Regions from separate parts of the Nonomuraea sp. NPDC050536 genome, predicted to be linked through region 1. Evidence: riboswitches for the same ligand, from Rfam matches in the RefSeq annotation. Region 1 holds a riboswitch; each other region holds the start of a gene.

Evidence for each region. Region 1 has a riboswitch for thiamine pyrophosphate ahead of ACIBHX_RS42335 (purine-cytosine permease family protein). Riboswitches for the same ligand answer to the same signal wherever they lie in the genome.
Region 2: it holds a riboswitch for thiamine pyrophosphate, as region 1 does, so the genes downstream of both, thiC (phosphomethylpyrimidine synthase ThiC) here and ACIBHX_RS42335 (purine-cytosine permease family protein) in region 1, are expected to answer to the same signal.
Region 3: it holds a riboswitch for thiamine pyrophosphate, as region 1 does, so the genes downstream of both, thiO (glycine oxidase ThiO) here and ACIBHX_RS42335 (purine-cytosine permease family protein) in region 1, are expected to answer to the same signal.

The regions. Positions count from the first base shown of each region.
Region 1 is NZ_JBITHD010000022.1:78,224-82,805, reverse strand. It holds gene ACIBHX_RS42345 (PAS domain S-box protein) at 1-1,150, opposite strand, end outside; gene ACIBHX_RS42340 (methylated-DNA--[protein]-cysteine S-methyltransferase) at 1,224-1,796, shown strand; gene ACIBHX_RS42335 (purine-cytosine permease family protein) at 1,762-3,075, opposite strand; TPP riboswitch at 3,065-3,178, opposite strand; gene ACIBHX_RS42330 (rhodanese-like domain-containing protein) at 3,257-3,580, opposite strand; gene ACIBHX_RS42325 (Fpg/Nei family DNA glycosylase) at 3,588-4,466, opposite strand; gene ACIBHX_RS42320 (TenA family protein) at 4,507-4,582, opposite strand, start outside.
Region 2 is NZ_JBITHD010000019.1:119,024-123,605, reverse strand. It holds gene ACIBHX_RS39850 (PucR family transcriptional regulator) at 1-992, shown strand, start outside; TPP riboswitch at 1,107-1,220, shown strand; gene thiC (phosphomethylpyrimidine synthase ThiC) at 1,213-2,778, shown strand; gene ACIBHX_RS39840 (S8 family peptidase) at 2,878-4,026, shown strand; gene ACIBHX_RS39835 (alkaline phosphatase family protein) at 4,032-4,582, shown strand, end outside.
Region 3 is NZ_JBITHD010000003.1:300,372-304,953, forward strand. It holds gene ACIBHX_RS11400 (polyprenyl synthetase family protein) at 1-723, shown strand, start outside; gene thiE (thiamine phosphate synthase) at 710-1,348, opposite strand; gene ACIBHX_RS11410 (Rv2175c family DNA-binding protein) at 1,326-1,700, opposite strand; gene ACIBHX_RS11415 (NAD(P)/FAD-dependent oxidoreductase) at 1,731-2,894, opposite strand; TPP riboswitch at 2,953-3,071, shown strand; gene thiO (glycine oxidase ThiO) at 3,061-4,158, shown strand; gene thiS (sulfur carrier protein ThiS) at 4,155-4,355, shown strand; gene ACIBHX_RS11430 (thiazole synthase) at 4,348-4,582, shown strand, end outside.

The DNA.
Region 1 (4,582 bases):
TGGCCCTGGTCACGTCGCGGAAGTCGACGACCACCTCGCCGGTCTCCTCGATCCTGGCGCTGACGACGTCGAGCCAGCGGCCGGTCTCCAGCTGGAAGGTGAGCTTCTCCCCGGGCTCGGGCAGCGGGAAGGGCGGCGGCCCGCCCAGCACGGCGTCGGCGGTGAAGGCGGTGAGCTCGGCGGCGGCCGGGTTCCACTGGATCACCCTGCCTTTCCCGTCGAGCACGGCGATGCCGTCGGCGCTGGCGTCGAAGACGGCCCGCTCGTGCGCGCGCTGCCGTACCGCGTCCTGGTAGGCCACCGCGTTTCCGACGGCGATGCCCGCATGGCCGGCCAGCAGTTCGAGCAGTTCGAGCTCGACGTGTCCCGGCTTGTCGCCGGCGAACAGGGCGTAGAGCGCTCCATAGGGGCGGCCACCCACGGCGGCCAGGCCGAGCGCGATCGTGTGCAGGCCGTCCAGCTCGGCCCAGACCAGGTCGTCGAGCCCCTGCGATTCCAGCATCACGGTCTTGCCGGCGCGTAACAGCTTGCCGACGAGGCTGCTGCGCAGGTCGGTGGTGGTGTCGCGGATGGAGCCCGGCAGCTGGTAGGTGCTGACCAGGCGCAGCCGTTCACCCTCGATGAGCACGAACCCGCCGGCATCGGCGCCGGTCAGCTCGGTGAGACTGGCGGAGATCCGGTCGAGTACGGCGGGCAGCTCCAGCTCGGCGTTGATGTCGCCGACCACGTCGGTGAGCCGGCGCACGAGCCTGGCCCGGCGCGCCATCCGGTGCTTGGCGCTCTCGTCCACCTCGGTCAGGTGGTGCACGCACACGTAGCCCACGACCGAGTTGCCCTGGCGCAGGGCGCTGGTGTCGACGCGCAGGTCGAGCAGCGCGCCGTCGCTGCGGAACCGCTTGGTGCGCAGCGAGACCTGACCGCCCGTGCGCACGCGCTCGAGCACCGCGTTGTGCTCGGCGGTCAGCTCCTCCGGCACGATCGGCGCCCTGCGGCCGAGCATCTCCTCGGCGCTCCAGCCGAAGAGGCGTTCCGCGGCCGGATTCCACACCAGGACCGTCTGGTCCCTGTCGAGCGCGACGACGGCGTTGGGCGAGCTGGCAAGCACCGCACGGGCCAGCTCGTCGTCACCTCCGGCCCTGTCGTCCCCCACACCTCCATAGTGCCCGTGCCATCGCGCCGACGTCGGCGGATCCGTCCGATACGCTGCCCGAGGGGGTGAGGGTATGTCGGCTGACGACCTCGATGCGCTGTTGCGGGTGACATCGGGCACGTATCGGGGCGAAACTCCGCCCGACATCGCCTTCGGCACCTACGACGGCGCGGTCGGCAGGCTCGTGCTGGCCATGACCGCGAGGGGCATCGTGGCCTGCAGCTTCGAGCCAGAGAACAGCGTGTTCGAGCAGCTGAGCCGGCACGTGGGCACCTTCATCGGGCCGAACCCCGGGCGGCTCGACCCGGTGCGCAGGGAGCTTGACGCTTACTTCTCCGGGCGCCTGCGGACCTTCGCCACGCCGGTGGACCTGGCGCTGGCCACGCCGTTCGCGCGCACGGTGCTGCAGAAGACGATGGCTGTGCCGTACGGCACGGCCATCGCCCTGGAGGAGATCGGCGAGCGCATCGGGCGGCCGCGCGCGCTGCGCGCGGTCGGCAACGCGGTCAACGCCAACCCCGTGTGCGTGATCGTGCCGTCGCACCGCGTCGTGCGTGAGGGCGGCGAGCTCGGCGACTACCCCGGGGGCGCGGCCGCCAAGCGCCACCTGCTCAACGTCGAAGCCCGCGCCTTGGCAGGCCGATAGCCAGCGTCACCAGCGCTGCCACCAGCGCCGCGCCGAGCGCGCCGTTCATCCACGGCTGCCTGATCGCATCGCGCATGGGCTGCCAGAAGGCGTCCCATGCCTCGACGGTCGGCGTGGACGTGGTCAGCCAGTAGGCGACGAACCCCAGCGCCCAGGGGATCAGCATGGACCAGCGGGCGGGCGCCTCCTCGGAGGTGTCCCAGTTCCTGGCCCCACCGAGCAGGAAGTAGTCGACGGCCAGCACGGCGAACATCGGCACGAACACCGCCCCGATCACGCCGAGGAAGGCGCCGTAGGAGTTCACGTCCACCAGCAGGGCGATCCCGACGGTGATCACGCCGATCGTGCCGGAGAGAATGCGCCGGTCGATCCGAGGCAGCAGGTTCTGCAGCGACATGGTCGTGGAGTAGTTGTTGGCGAAGGACTGGTCGGTCTCGCGCAGGATCAGGATCGAGAAGAACAGCACTCCCAGCGGCGCCGCGATGAACGGTGTGAACCCCTCGCCCATCGCCACCGCGTAGATCCCCAGCCCCAGGCAGGCGACCTGGGCGATGCTGTAACCGCCGACCACGCCGGTGAAGGCGGCTCCGCTGGAGCGCGAGTGCCGGGCGAAGTCGGCCGCCATCGGCACCCACGACACCGACAGCGCGATCACGTAGTCCACGGCGGGCGCGAACGCCGTCCAGGATCCCCCGCTCTGCGGAGGGGCCTCCCGCAGGAACGCCACGGCGAACCAGACGAGCGAGACGATCACTCCGATAGTGACGTAGCGCCGCAGGATCCTGACCGCTCCCAGCGGCCAGATGGTTAGCGCGGTCGTGAGCGCCCCCGCCGCGATCACCAGCAGCCAGTACGGCACGGCCGCCCCGAACACGGCCTGGGCGGAAGTGGCGATCACCCAGAGCTCGAAGGCGCCCCAGCCGAGCATCTGCACGATGTTCAGCGCCGTGGGCAGGTAGGAGAGCCTGGCTCCGAACAGGCCGCGGAGCAGGACCATCGCCGGCCGCCCCGTCTGGGTGCCGGGGATCGCGGACAGGCCCACCATGGCCGATCCGATCAGGCTCCCGACGACCGCCGCGACCAGCGCAGCGGGCACCGAGAGCCGCAGGCCCTTGATCGGTTCGAGGAGCAGCAGCGCTCCTGAGAAGCCCAGGAGGCTGACGCCGAGGTTGGCCCACAGCGCCCCCTGGTCGAGCACGCCGAGGGTCTTGGGCGGCGGAGCGCCCTCGAGGGTCAGCGGAACTTCGGCATGCTTCGCATCATCGACGACGTCCGTCATCGCACTCTCCCTACGCCGGCATTACCCGGACAGGTTCATGCGGTCGGCAGCAGCGGTATCTGCCCTCTCAGCCTGGTTGCCCCAAGCTCCCGCGGTTCAGCTGTGATCGCCCGCCGGTTTGTCCTGGCGTGCGCCCCTATGATGCACCATTCCCCCTCGGGCAACTACCCCCCGGGGAGAGCTAGGCCACGAAGGGCGGCTGACCGGACTCGCTGACCATCTGCTTGCCGGAGGCCTCCCAGGACTGCATGCCGCCGCCCACGTTGACGGCCTCGTGCCCGAGCTGGGTCAGCCACGCCGCGACCTGGAACGAGCGGCCGCCCACCCGGCACACCACGTAAACGGTGCGGTCGGCGGGGACCTCGTCCACCCTGCCCTGGATCTCGGACATCGGGATGTGCACGGCCTCGGGCGCGTGTCCCGCCACCCATTCCTCCTGCTCGCGCACGTCGAGTAGGTAGCCGTCGGCCGGGAAGTCGCCGGCTTCGATCTCGGGAACCGTCATGCTTCCATCATTTCAGCAGCTTGGACATGCGGCGGTCGGCCAGCGGCTTCCCACCGGTCTGGCAGGTCGGGCAGTACTGCAGCGAGGAGTCGGCGAACGACACCTCGCGGATCGTGTCGCCGCACACGTCGCACGGCTGCCCGGCCCTGTTGTGCACGCGCAGCCCGGACTTCTTCTCGGCCTTGAGGTCCTTGGCCGCCAGCCCGTGCGCCCGCTCGACGGCGTCCCTGAGCGTGGTCACGATGGCCTCGTGCAGGTCGGCGACCTGTGCGTCGGTCAGCGAGGACGCGATCTTGAACGGCGACATCTTCGCCGCGTGCAGCACCTCGTCGGAGTAGGCGTTGCCGATCCCCGCGATCACCTTCTGGTCGCGCAGCAACCCCTTGATCTGCGTACGGCTACCGCCCAAGATCCCCTTGAGCACCTCGACCGTGAACGCCTCGCCCAGCGGGTCGGGCCCGAGCGTGGCGATGCCGGGCACCTCATGCGGATCCTTGGTGACATAGACGGCCAGCCGTTTCTGCGTGCCCGCCTCGGTCAGCTCGAACCCCGGCGCCAGGCCCAGCTCGTTCGGCGACAGCCGTACCCGGACCGCGAGAGGACCCTTGCCGGGGCGGACCGGCTTGGCGCCGGACAGATCCTCCCTCCAACGCAGCCAGCCCGCCCTGGCCAGGTGGAAGATCAGGTGCAGCCCGTCACAGTCCAGGTCGAGGAACTTGCCGTGCCTGGACACGGCGGTGAGCGTCAGGCCGCTCAGCGCGCTGACCGGCGGATCGAAGGTCTTCAGCGCCTGGAAGGCCACCACGTCGACGCCGAGGATCGAGTGGCCGACGGCCCGCTCGCGCAGGAAGTCGGTGAGCGATGCCACTTCGGGAAGTTCCGGCATGCCACCAGGGTAAGGGCACTGTCCACAGGCTGTGGACGGGTTAGGGCACGTCCCAGAACGCCAGCTCGTGCGCCATGCCCTGGGTGAACAGCTCCCTGGCCCGTCCCTGATCGGGG
Region 2 (4,582 bases), on a different contig from region 1:
CCGTGCTGGCCAGGGACGGCGCCGCGCTGCTCGGCCCCGCGGTGACGGCGCAGGTCAGGGTCGCGCTGCCGGTGCGCCAGCGGCTGGCGGGCGGCGGCGTGGCCGTGCCCGTGCTCGCCCCCGACGGCCGCAGCGCCGAGCTCTGGCTGGTCAGCCCCGGTACGGCGGGCGACGAGGAGGTCCTGGCCGTGGCCGCGGGAGCCGCGCAACGCTCGCTCGCGCTGCGCAGGGTCGAGCTGGAGCGCGACGCCCGCCGCCGTTCCGGCCTGCTCGGCGAGCTGCTCCAGTCGGGCGACGACGCGGGCCCGTCGCTGCGCAGGCGCGCGGCCGAGGCGGGCTGGGCGCTGGACGGCTGGCACACCGGCATCCGCTTCGGCGCCAGCCGGCCCGTCGACGTGGTGACCTCCACGAGCGACATCGTCTCCGCCCTGGCCGCGGAGGGGATCGAGGCGGTCGTGGTCGCCGAGGACGGCGGCTGGGTGGCGTGGGTGACCACCACCGCCGAGCCCGGCACCGACGCCGTCGATCGGCTCGCCGCCGGGGTACGGCAGGCGCAGCGCCACCTGGCCGACCTGGACCTGCTCGTCGGCATGGCCAGGCCGCACCCGGGCCCCGGCGGCATCGCCCGCACCCTGTCGGAGGCCCGCGACGCCGCCCGCCTGGCCGGGTCCCGGGCGGAGACGGGCAGGTTCCTGCACGTGGACCGGCTCGGGCTGGCCCAGCTCCTGCTCGCCTGGACCCGCACCGACACCTTCGTGCCCGCGGCCAGATCGCTCCTGGCCACCCTCTCGCCCGAACTGGTCGAAACGCTCACGGTCTACCTGGACGCCGAGTCCTCCCTGATCGAGGCCGCGGCCGTGCTGGGCGTCCACCGCAACACCATCGCCCGGCGGGTCGCCAGGATCGAGAGCCTCCTCGGCGTCGACCTCGCCGACGCGGACACCCGCCTCGCCCTCCACCTGGCCTGCCGCGTCAGCACCTCCCCCTCCTAGCTCCGGTCATGGCAGGTCGGACCAGGTGACCAGTCCGTGGCTCCGCTGAAATCTGCCGGACGGCATACGCGCCGCCCCTTGCGCGGACCCGGGTGTTCCGGGTTACGGTGGGCGCCGACCGAACGCGGGAGCCCGGTGTGACCGGGCTGAGAGGACGGCTACATCAGCCGCCGACCGCCAGAACCTGCTCCGGGTAATGCCGGCGAAGGGAGTTTCCGCGATGAGCGACGCGTGCTTTTCCAAGATCTACTCTGGTGATCTTCGCGTGCCGATGCGGCTGGTGCACCTGTCCGACGGCACGAGCGTCACGCTCTACGACACGTCCGGGCCCTACACCGACCCGGACGTGCAGGTCGACGTCGCCCGGGGCCTGGCGCCGCTGCGCGAGGGGTGGATCCTCGACCGGAGCGACGTCGCGCGCTACGGAGGAAGGCCCGTGCCGGCCGGGCTCCAGGGCGAGCGGCGGCACCCGCTGCGCGCCACCGGGGCGCCGGTGACCCAGCTCGCCTACGCCAGGCGCGGCCAGATCACCAAGGAGATGGAGTTCGTCGCGGTCCGCGAGGGCGTCACGCCCGAGTTCGTCCGCACCGAGGTGGCGGCGGGCAGGGCGATCATCCCGGCCAACGTCAACCACCCCGAATCCGAGCCCATGATCATCGGCCGCAACTTCCTCGTGAAGATCAACGCCAACATCGGCAACTCCGCGGTCACCTCCTCCATCCAGGAGGAGGTGGAGAAGATGACCTGGGCCACCCGCTGGGGCGCCGACACCGTCATGGACCTGTCCACCGGCCGCGACATCCACACCACCCGCGAGTGGATCATCCGCAACTCACCGGTGCCGATCGGCACCGTCCCGATCTACCAGGCGCTGGAGAAGGTCGACGGGCGCCCGGAGGAGCTGTCGTGGGAGATCTACCGCGACACCCTCGTCGAGCAGTGCGAGCAGGGCGTCGACTACGTCACCGTGCACGCGGGGGTACGGCTGGCCCACGTGCCCCTCACCGCCGGGCGCAAGACCGGCATCGTCTCGCGCGGCGGCGCGATCATGGCCGCCTGGTGCCTGGCGCACCACCGGGAGAGCTTCCTGTACGAGCATTTCGAGGAGATGTGCGAGCTGCTCGCCTCCTACGACGTGGCCTTCTCCCTGGGTGACGGGCTGCGCCCCGGCTCGATCGCCGACGCCAACGACGAGGCCCAGTTCGCCGAGCTGCGCACTCTCGGCGAGCTCAGCGGGCTCGCGCGCGCCCACGACGTCCAGGTCATGATCGAGGGCCCCGGCCACGTACCCATGCACAAGATCAAGGAGAACGTCGACCTGCAGCGCGAGCTCTGCGACGACGCCCCCTTCTACACCCTCGGCCCCCTCGTGACCGACATCGCCCCCGGCTACGACCACATCACCTCCGGCATCGGCGCCGCCATGATCGGCTGGTACGGCACGGCCATGCTCTGCTACGTCACTCCCAAGGAACACCTGGGCCTGCCGGGCAAGGACGACGTCAAGACCGGCGTGATCACCTACAAGATCGCCGCCCACGCCGCCGACCTGGCCAAGGGACACCCGCTGGCGCAGACGTGGGACGACGCGCTGTCCGGCGCGCGCTTCGAGTTCCGCTGGGAGGACCAGTTCAACCTCGCGCTCGACCCGGACACCGCCCGTGCCTACCACGACGAGACCCTGCCCGCGGCGCCCGCCAAGACGGCCCACTTCTGCTCGATGTGCGGCCCGAAGTTCTGCTCCATGCGGATCAGCCACGACCTCCCCATCACCCCCATCGACTGAGGCGGGTGGCGCAGACGCGCCAGTGGCGTGGTTGTGACACCACTGCCGGAGATCTTGGGTTTAGGTCGGGTTTGTCAACCCGCCTGTCAGGAGAAGGCCATGCCGCACCTGTTATGCGCCGCGCTCGCGGCGCTCGCCCTCACTCCCACGCCACCACCGCCGCACGGCACGGTGATCGAGGCCGCCTACCCGGTCCCCGGCAGCTACCTCGTCACGCTGAAGGACGGCAGCCCCGCCGACCTCACGGCCAGGCACGGCGGCCACGTCGACCACGTCTACACAAGCGCAGTCAAGGGCTACGCCGCGAGGATGTCGGCGGCGCAGGCCGCCGAACTCGCCGCCGACCCCCGGGTCGTGCTCGTCGAGCAGGACAGCGTGGTGACCGCCAGCGACACCCAGCCCAACCCGCCCTCCTGGGGCCTGGACCGCGTCGACCAGCGCGACCTGCCGCTCGACCACTCCTACAGCTATCCCTCGGCCGGCGCGGGCGTGACCGTCTACACGCTCGACACCGGCATCAGGCCCACGCACGTCCAGTTCGGCGGGCGCGCCTCGATCGGAGCCGACGAGGTCGGCGACGGGCGCGACGGCCAGGACTGCGCGGGGCACGGCACGCACGTGGCCGGCACCGTCGGGGGGGCCGACTACGGCATCGCCAAGCAGGTCAAGCTGGTCGCCGTCCGGGTGCTCGACTGCTCGGGGCACGGCACCGCCTCGCAGATCATCGCCGGCGTCGACTGGGTCACCGCGCACGCGGCCAAGCCGGCCGTGGTCAACATGAGCCTCAACGGCGGCGCCAGCAAGACGGAGGACACCGCGATCAGGAAGTCGATCGCCTCCGGCGTCACCTACGTGGTCTCCTCCGGCAACGGCAACACCGACGCCTGCCGTAACTCGCCAGGACGGATCGGCGAGGCCATCGTGGTCGACAACGCCGACTCCCGCGACCGGCGGGCCTCGGATTCCAACTACGGTTCCTGCACCGACCTGTTCGCGCCGGGGGTCGCCATCACCTCGGCCTGGAACAGCGGCGACACCGCCACCAGAACCATCGGCGGCACCTCCATGGCGGCGCCGCACGTGACGGGGGCGGCGGCGATATACCTGGCCGCACACCCCGGCGCGAGCCCCGCCGCGGTGCAGGACGCGCTGGTCACGTCCGCGACCCCCGGCAAGATCGCCAACCCCGGATCGGGCACGCCCAACCGGCTGCTGTACATCGACCCCGCCACTACGACAGGAGGTTGACCCCCATGCGCCTCACCCTCGCCGCCGCAGCGGGCGCGCTGCTCCTCGTGACCCCCACCGCCGGCACCGCCGCCGCGGCCCCGGCGATACCCCGCTACGACCACGTGGTGGTGGTGATCTTCGAGAACACCAACTACTCCACCGTCAAGGGCAGCTCGAACGCGCCGTACCTGAACCAGCTGGCCTCCCAGGGCGCGCTGTTCACCAACTCCTTCGGCGTCACCCACCCGAGCCAGCCCAACTACCTCGCCCTGTTCTCCGGCTCCCAGCAGGGCGTCACCAACGACTCCTGCCCCAAGGACTTCACCGTCGCCAACCTCGGGCAGCAGCTGCTGGAGGCGGGCCTGACGTTCAAGGCCTACTCGGAGGGCCTGCCGAGCGCCGGCTACACCGGCTGCTCCAGCGGCAGGTACGTACGCAAGCACGCCCCCTGGGTGGACTTCCCCACCGTGAAGGGCTCCGGATACCACGTCCCCTACAGCCAGTTCCCCACCGACTTCAGCAAGCTGCCCACGGTCTCGTTCGTGATCCCCGACATGTGCGACGACATGCACGA
Region 3 (4,582 bases), on a different contig from region 1:
GGCGGCTGGTACGGCTCGGCCGAACAGTTCGGCGAGGGCGCGGCGATCCTGCTCGGCAACCTGCTGCTCATCTGGTCGGGCGAGATGTGGCGCACCAGCGGCCTGCCGTACGAGGCGCTGCAGGCGGCGCAGCCGGTGCACGACCACATGCGCACCGAGCTGATGTGCGGCCAGTACCTGGACCTGCTCGAGCAGGCGCACGGCGAGAACACCTTCGAGTCGGCGCTGCGCGTGGCGCTGTACAAGAGCGGCAAGTACTCGGTCGAGCAGCCGCTCAGGCTGGGCCTGGTGCTCGCGGCCGGCGCCGCCGAGCCGTGGATCGACGACCTGTGCGTCGCCTACGGCCGGCGGGTCGGGATCGCCTTCCAGCTCAGGGACGACATCCTGGGCGTGTTCGGCGATCCCGCGCATACCGGCAAGCCCGCGGGCGACGACCTGCGCGAGGGCAAGCGCACCATGCTCATCGCCCGCACGCTGGCGGCCGCCTCGGACGACGACGCGCGGATCGTGCGCCGCCTGCTCGGCGATCCGCACCTGGACGAGCAGGGCGTGGCCACGCTGCGAGCCATCATCGACGACACCGGCGCCCTGCAGGAGTGCGAGGACCTGATCGGCGACTATCTGGGCGAGGCGCTGGCCTCGCTCGACGACGCGCCGATCACGCCTGAGTCCCGTTCGGCCCTGGCCGAGCTGGCGGTGGCCGCGACGGCTAGGAAGACCTGAGCCGCTTGGCGAACTCGGCCGCCGCCGCGCCCGGATCCTCCGCCTCGGTGATGGCCCGCACCACCACGACCCGGCTGACACCGTACGACCTGACCTCGTCGAGGTTGTCCAGGTCGATGCCGCCGATGCCGAACCACGGCCGGTCGGTGTCCAGCGACGCCGCGTGCCTGAGCAGCGACGGGCCGGGCGCCGGGCGGCCGGGCTTGGTGGGCGTGGGCCAGATCGGGCCGCAGCAGAAGTAGTCGACGCCCTCCTCCATCGCGGCGGCGGAAGCCTCCGCGATGGAATGGGTGGACCTTCCGATGACCACGTTGTCGCCGAGTATCTCTCGCGCGACGGTCACAGGAAGGTCGTCCTGCCCCAGGTGGAGCACGTCTGGACGGGCCGCGTAGGCGATGTCGGCCCGGTCGTTGACGGCCAGCAGCTTGCCGTGCCGGTCGCAGGCGTCGCGGAAGACCTCGAGCAGCTCGAGTTCCTCGCGCGCCTCCAGCCCCTTCTCGCGCAGCTGGACGATGTCCACGCCCGAGGACAGCACGGCGTCGAGGAACGCGGCCAGGTCGCCGCGTTCCCTGCGGCCGTCGGTGCAGAGGTAGAGCCGGGCGTCAGAAACCGAGGGCTTGGGCACGCCGCTTGACCTCGGTATGACGACCTTCCCTGATCGCCTCGACAGGCGACCCCGGCAGTGATTCGTCTGGGGTGAAGAGCCAGCGCAGCGCCTCGGCGTCGTCGAAGCCGGCGTCCTGCAGCACGGTCAGCGTGCCAGGCAGGCCCTTCATCACGTCCTTCCCGTCGAGGAATACAGCGGGCACCTGCGGCCCGCCTCCTCCCCGGCGTACTCCGAGCAGCTTGTGGTCCTTGAGAAGTTGCTTGGCCCGCCCGAGCGAGAGATCGAGGCGCTTGGCCACTTCGGGGAGCGTCAACCACTCGGCGACGAGCTGGTCTGTCTCCCGGTCGATCTGTGCAACAGAAAGCGTCACGAAACCACAACTACCACACGTCGTCCTTGCCTAAACAACACAATCCCGTAGAGGAACATCGGGATCTACCAGGCGATCCACGTCCATCCGGGCTCCCGAGCCGATGATTTTACGTCCCTGGACGAGGTCCCGCGGACGGTCGACGGCCAGAACCGCGACGAGGGTGTCGTCCTCGCCGAGCCAGACGGCCGACCACTTGCCCTCGGGCTCGCCGCGATACAGCAGGCGGGAGGCGGCGGGATAGTGTCCCGCGTACTGGACCATGTGGCCGAACTGCTCGGACCAGAAGTAGGGCACCGGGTCGTAGACCGTCTCCTCGCCGAGCAGGGTGGCGGCGGCGACCTCGGGGGCGTTGAGCGCGACGTCCCAGTGCTCGACGCGCAGCCGGGTCTGGAAGCGGCGCGACCACCAGTTGGCGCAGTCGCCGACGGCGACGACGCCGGGCATGGAGGTGCGCAGGTGCTCGTCGGTGACGACGCCGTTGTGCAGGTCGATGTCGGCGTCGGACAGCCATTCCACGGTGGGGCGGACGCCGATGCCGGTGACGACCACGTGCGCCTCGACGAACTCGCCGCCGACCAGTCGGACCCCGCCTTCCTCGACGGCGCCGACCATCGTGTCGAGCCGCAGGTCGATGCCCTCGTACCAGGGCTGGGTGCGGGCGCCGATCTCGCTGCCGATGGCCTGGGCGAGCGGGGTGGGGCCCGCCTCGATGACGGTGACGTGGCATCCCGCGCGGCGTGCGGCGGTGGCCACCTCGGCGCCGATCCAGCCGGCCCCGATGATCGCCACCCTGGCGCCCGCCACGAGGCGGGCGCGCAGCTCCAGCGCGTCGTCGAGGGTCCGCAGCACGTGCTGGGGCCCGTCTCCGGGCAGCGTGATCGGCTCGGCCCCGGTGGCGATCACCAGGCCGTCGTAGTCGAGGTCGCCCTCGGTGGTCTCGACCGTGCCCGCTCTGAGCGCCTTCGCGGAGACGCCGGGGCGGAAGTCGACGTTCATCGCGTCCAGGTCGGAGTCGACGAAGCTGGAGTCCGCGTCGCCCAGGAGCACGGCCTTCGACAGGGGTGGCCTGTCGTAGGGGCGGTGCCGTTCCTCACCCAGCAGGATGAGCGCACCGTCGTACCCTCGTGCGCGCAGCGCCTCGACGCTCCGCATGCCTGCCAGCCCGGCTCCTACCACTACGACGCGGTTCACGGTGTTGACCTTAGCCGGGCCGGTGCGAGGAGTGCGCGGGGAGGCCGTAGGCTGGGGTCGTAAGACGCGCGGGAGTCCGGCCGTGACCGGGCTGAGAGGAAGGCTGCCGATCGGGCCTTCGACCGCAAGACACCTGATCCGGATCATGCCGGCGAAGGGAGCGGACGTGCATGTGATCGTGGGTGGCGGGATCGTCGGTCTGACGATCGCCTGGCATCTGGCTCGCCAGGGAAAGCCCGTCACCGTCGTGGATCCCGCACCTGCCTCGGGCGCCTCACACGCCGCGGCGGGCATGCTGGCGCCCGTCAGCGAGGTCACCTACACCGAGGAGCCGCTGCTGCGGCTCGGGGCGGCCTCGCTGCGCCGCTGGCCGGACTTCGCGGCCGAGCTGGCGCAGGAGACGGGCGCGGGCCTGGACTACCGTGCCGAGGGCACCCTGGACGTGGCCTTCGGCGCCGACGACCTGGCGGCCCTGGACGAGCTGGCCGCCTTCATGGACAAGCTCGGCCTGCCGGTCGAGCGGCTGACCGGCCGCGAGTGCCGCCGCCTGGAGCCGATGCTCGCCCCCTCGGTGCGCGGCGGGCTGCTGGCGCCGGGCGACGCCTGGGTCGACCCGCGCCGCGTCACCAGGGCGCTGCTGGCCGCGCTTGAGCGCCGCCGGGTGCCGCTGGTCCTGGCGCGCGCCACCGAGCTCCTGCGCGACGCGGAAAAGGTCCACGGTGTACGGCTGGCCCCGGTCGGACCCGAGCGGCGGGAGCCGTACGACCTGGAGGCCGAGCAGGTGGTCCTGGCGGCGGGGGCGTGGAGCGGCGAGCTGTTCGACGTGCCGGTGCGCCCGGTCAAGGGGCAGATCATGCGGCTGCGCTCCCGCGAGCCGCTGCTGAGCAGGACGGTCCGCGGCAGCGTGCACGGCTCGCCCGTCTACCTGGTGCCGCGCGGCGACGGCGAGCTGGTCGTGGGCGCGACGCAGGAGGAGCTCGGCTTCGACCGGCGGGTGACCGCGGGCGGGCTGTACGAGGTGCTCAGGGACGCCCGCGAGCTGGTGCCTGGCATCACCGAGCTGGAGCTGGGCGACGTGGTGGCGGGGCTGCGGCCCGGCACACCCGACAACCTGCCGATCATCGGCCCGAGCGGCGTCGGGGGGCTCGAGCTGGCCACCGGGCACCACAGGGGCGGGGTGCTGCTTGCCCCGCTCACCGCGGCCATCCTGCAGGGCGAGGAGAGCGAGCTGGCGGCCCTGTGCGCGCCAGGGAGGTTCGCATGAAGGTGACGATCAACGGGGCCGCGCACGAGCTGGCCGAGGGGACGACGGTCGGGCAGGCCGTGCGGGCCTTGACGCCGGCCACCACGGGCGTGGCCGTGGCGGTGAACGACGAGGTGGTCACGCGCAGCTCGTGGGAGAGCACGGCGCTGGCCGACCAGGACAGGATCGAGGTACTGACGGCGGTGCAAGGTGGATGACTTGATCATCGGCGGGGAGAAGTTCTCCTCCCGGCTCATCATGGGCACCGGCGGCGCCCCTTCGCTCGAGGTGCTCGACCAGGCGCTGGCCGCCTCGGGCACGGAGCTGACGACGGTGGCGATGCGGCGGCTGGATCCGGCGGCCCGCGGCTCGGTGCTCGACGTGCTGCGTGAGCGCGGCATCAAGGTGCTGCCGAACACGGCGGGCTGCTTCACCGCCGGCGACG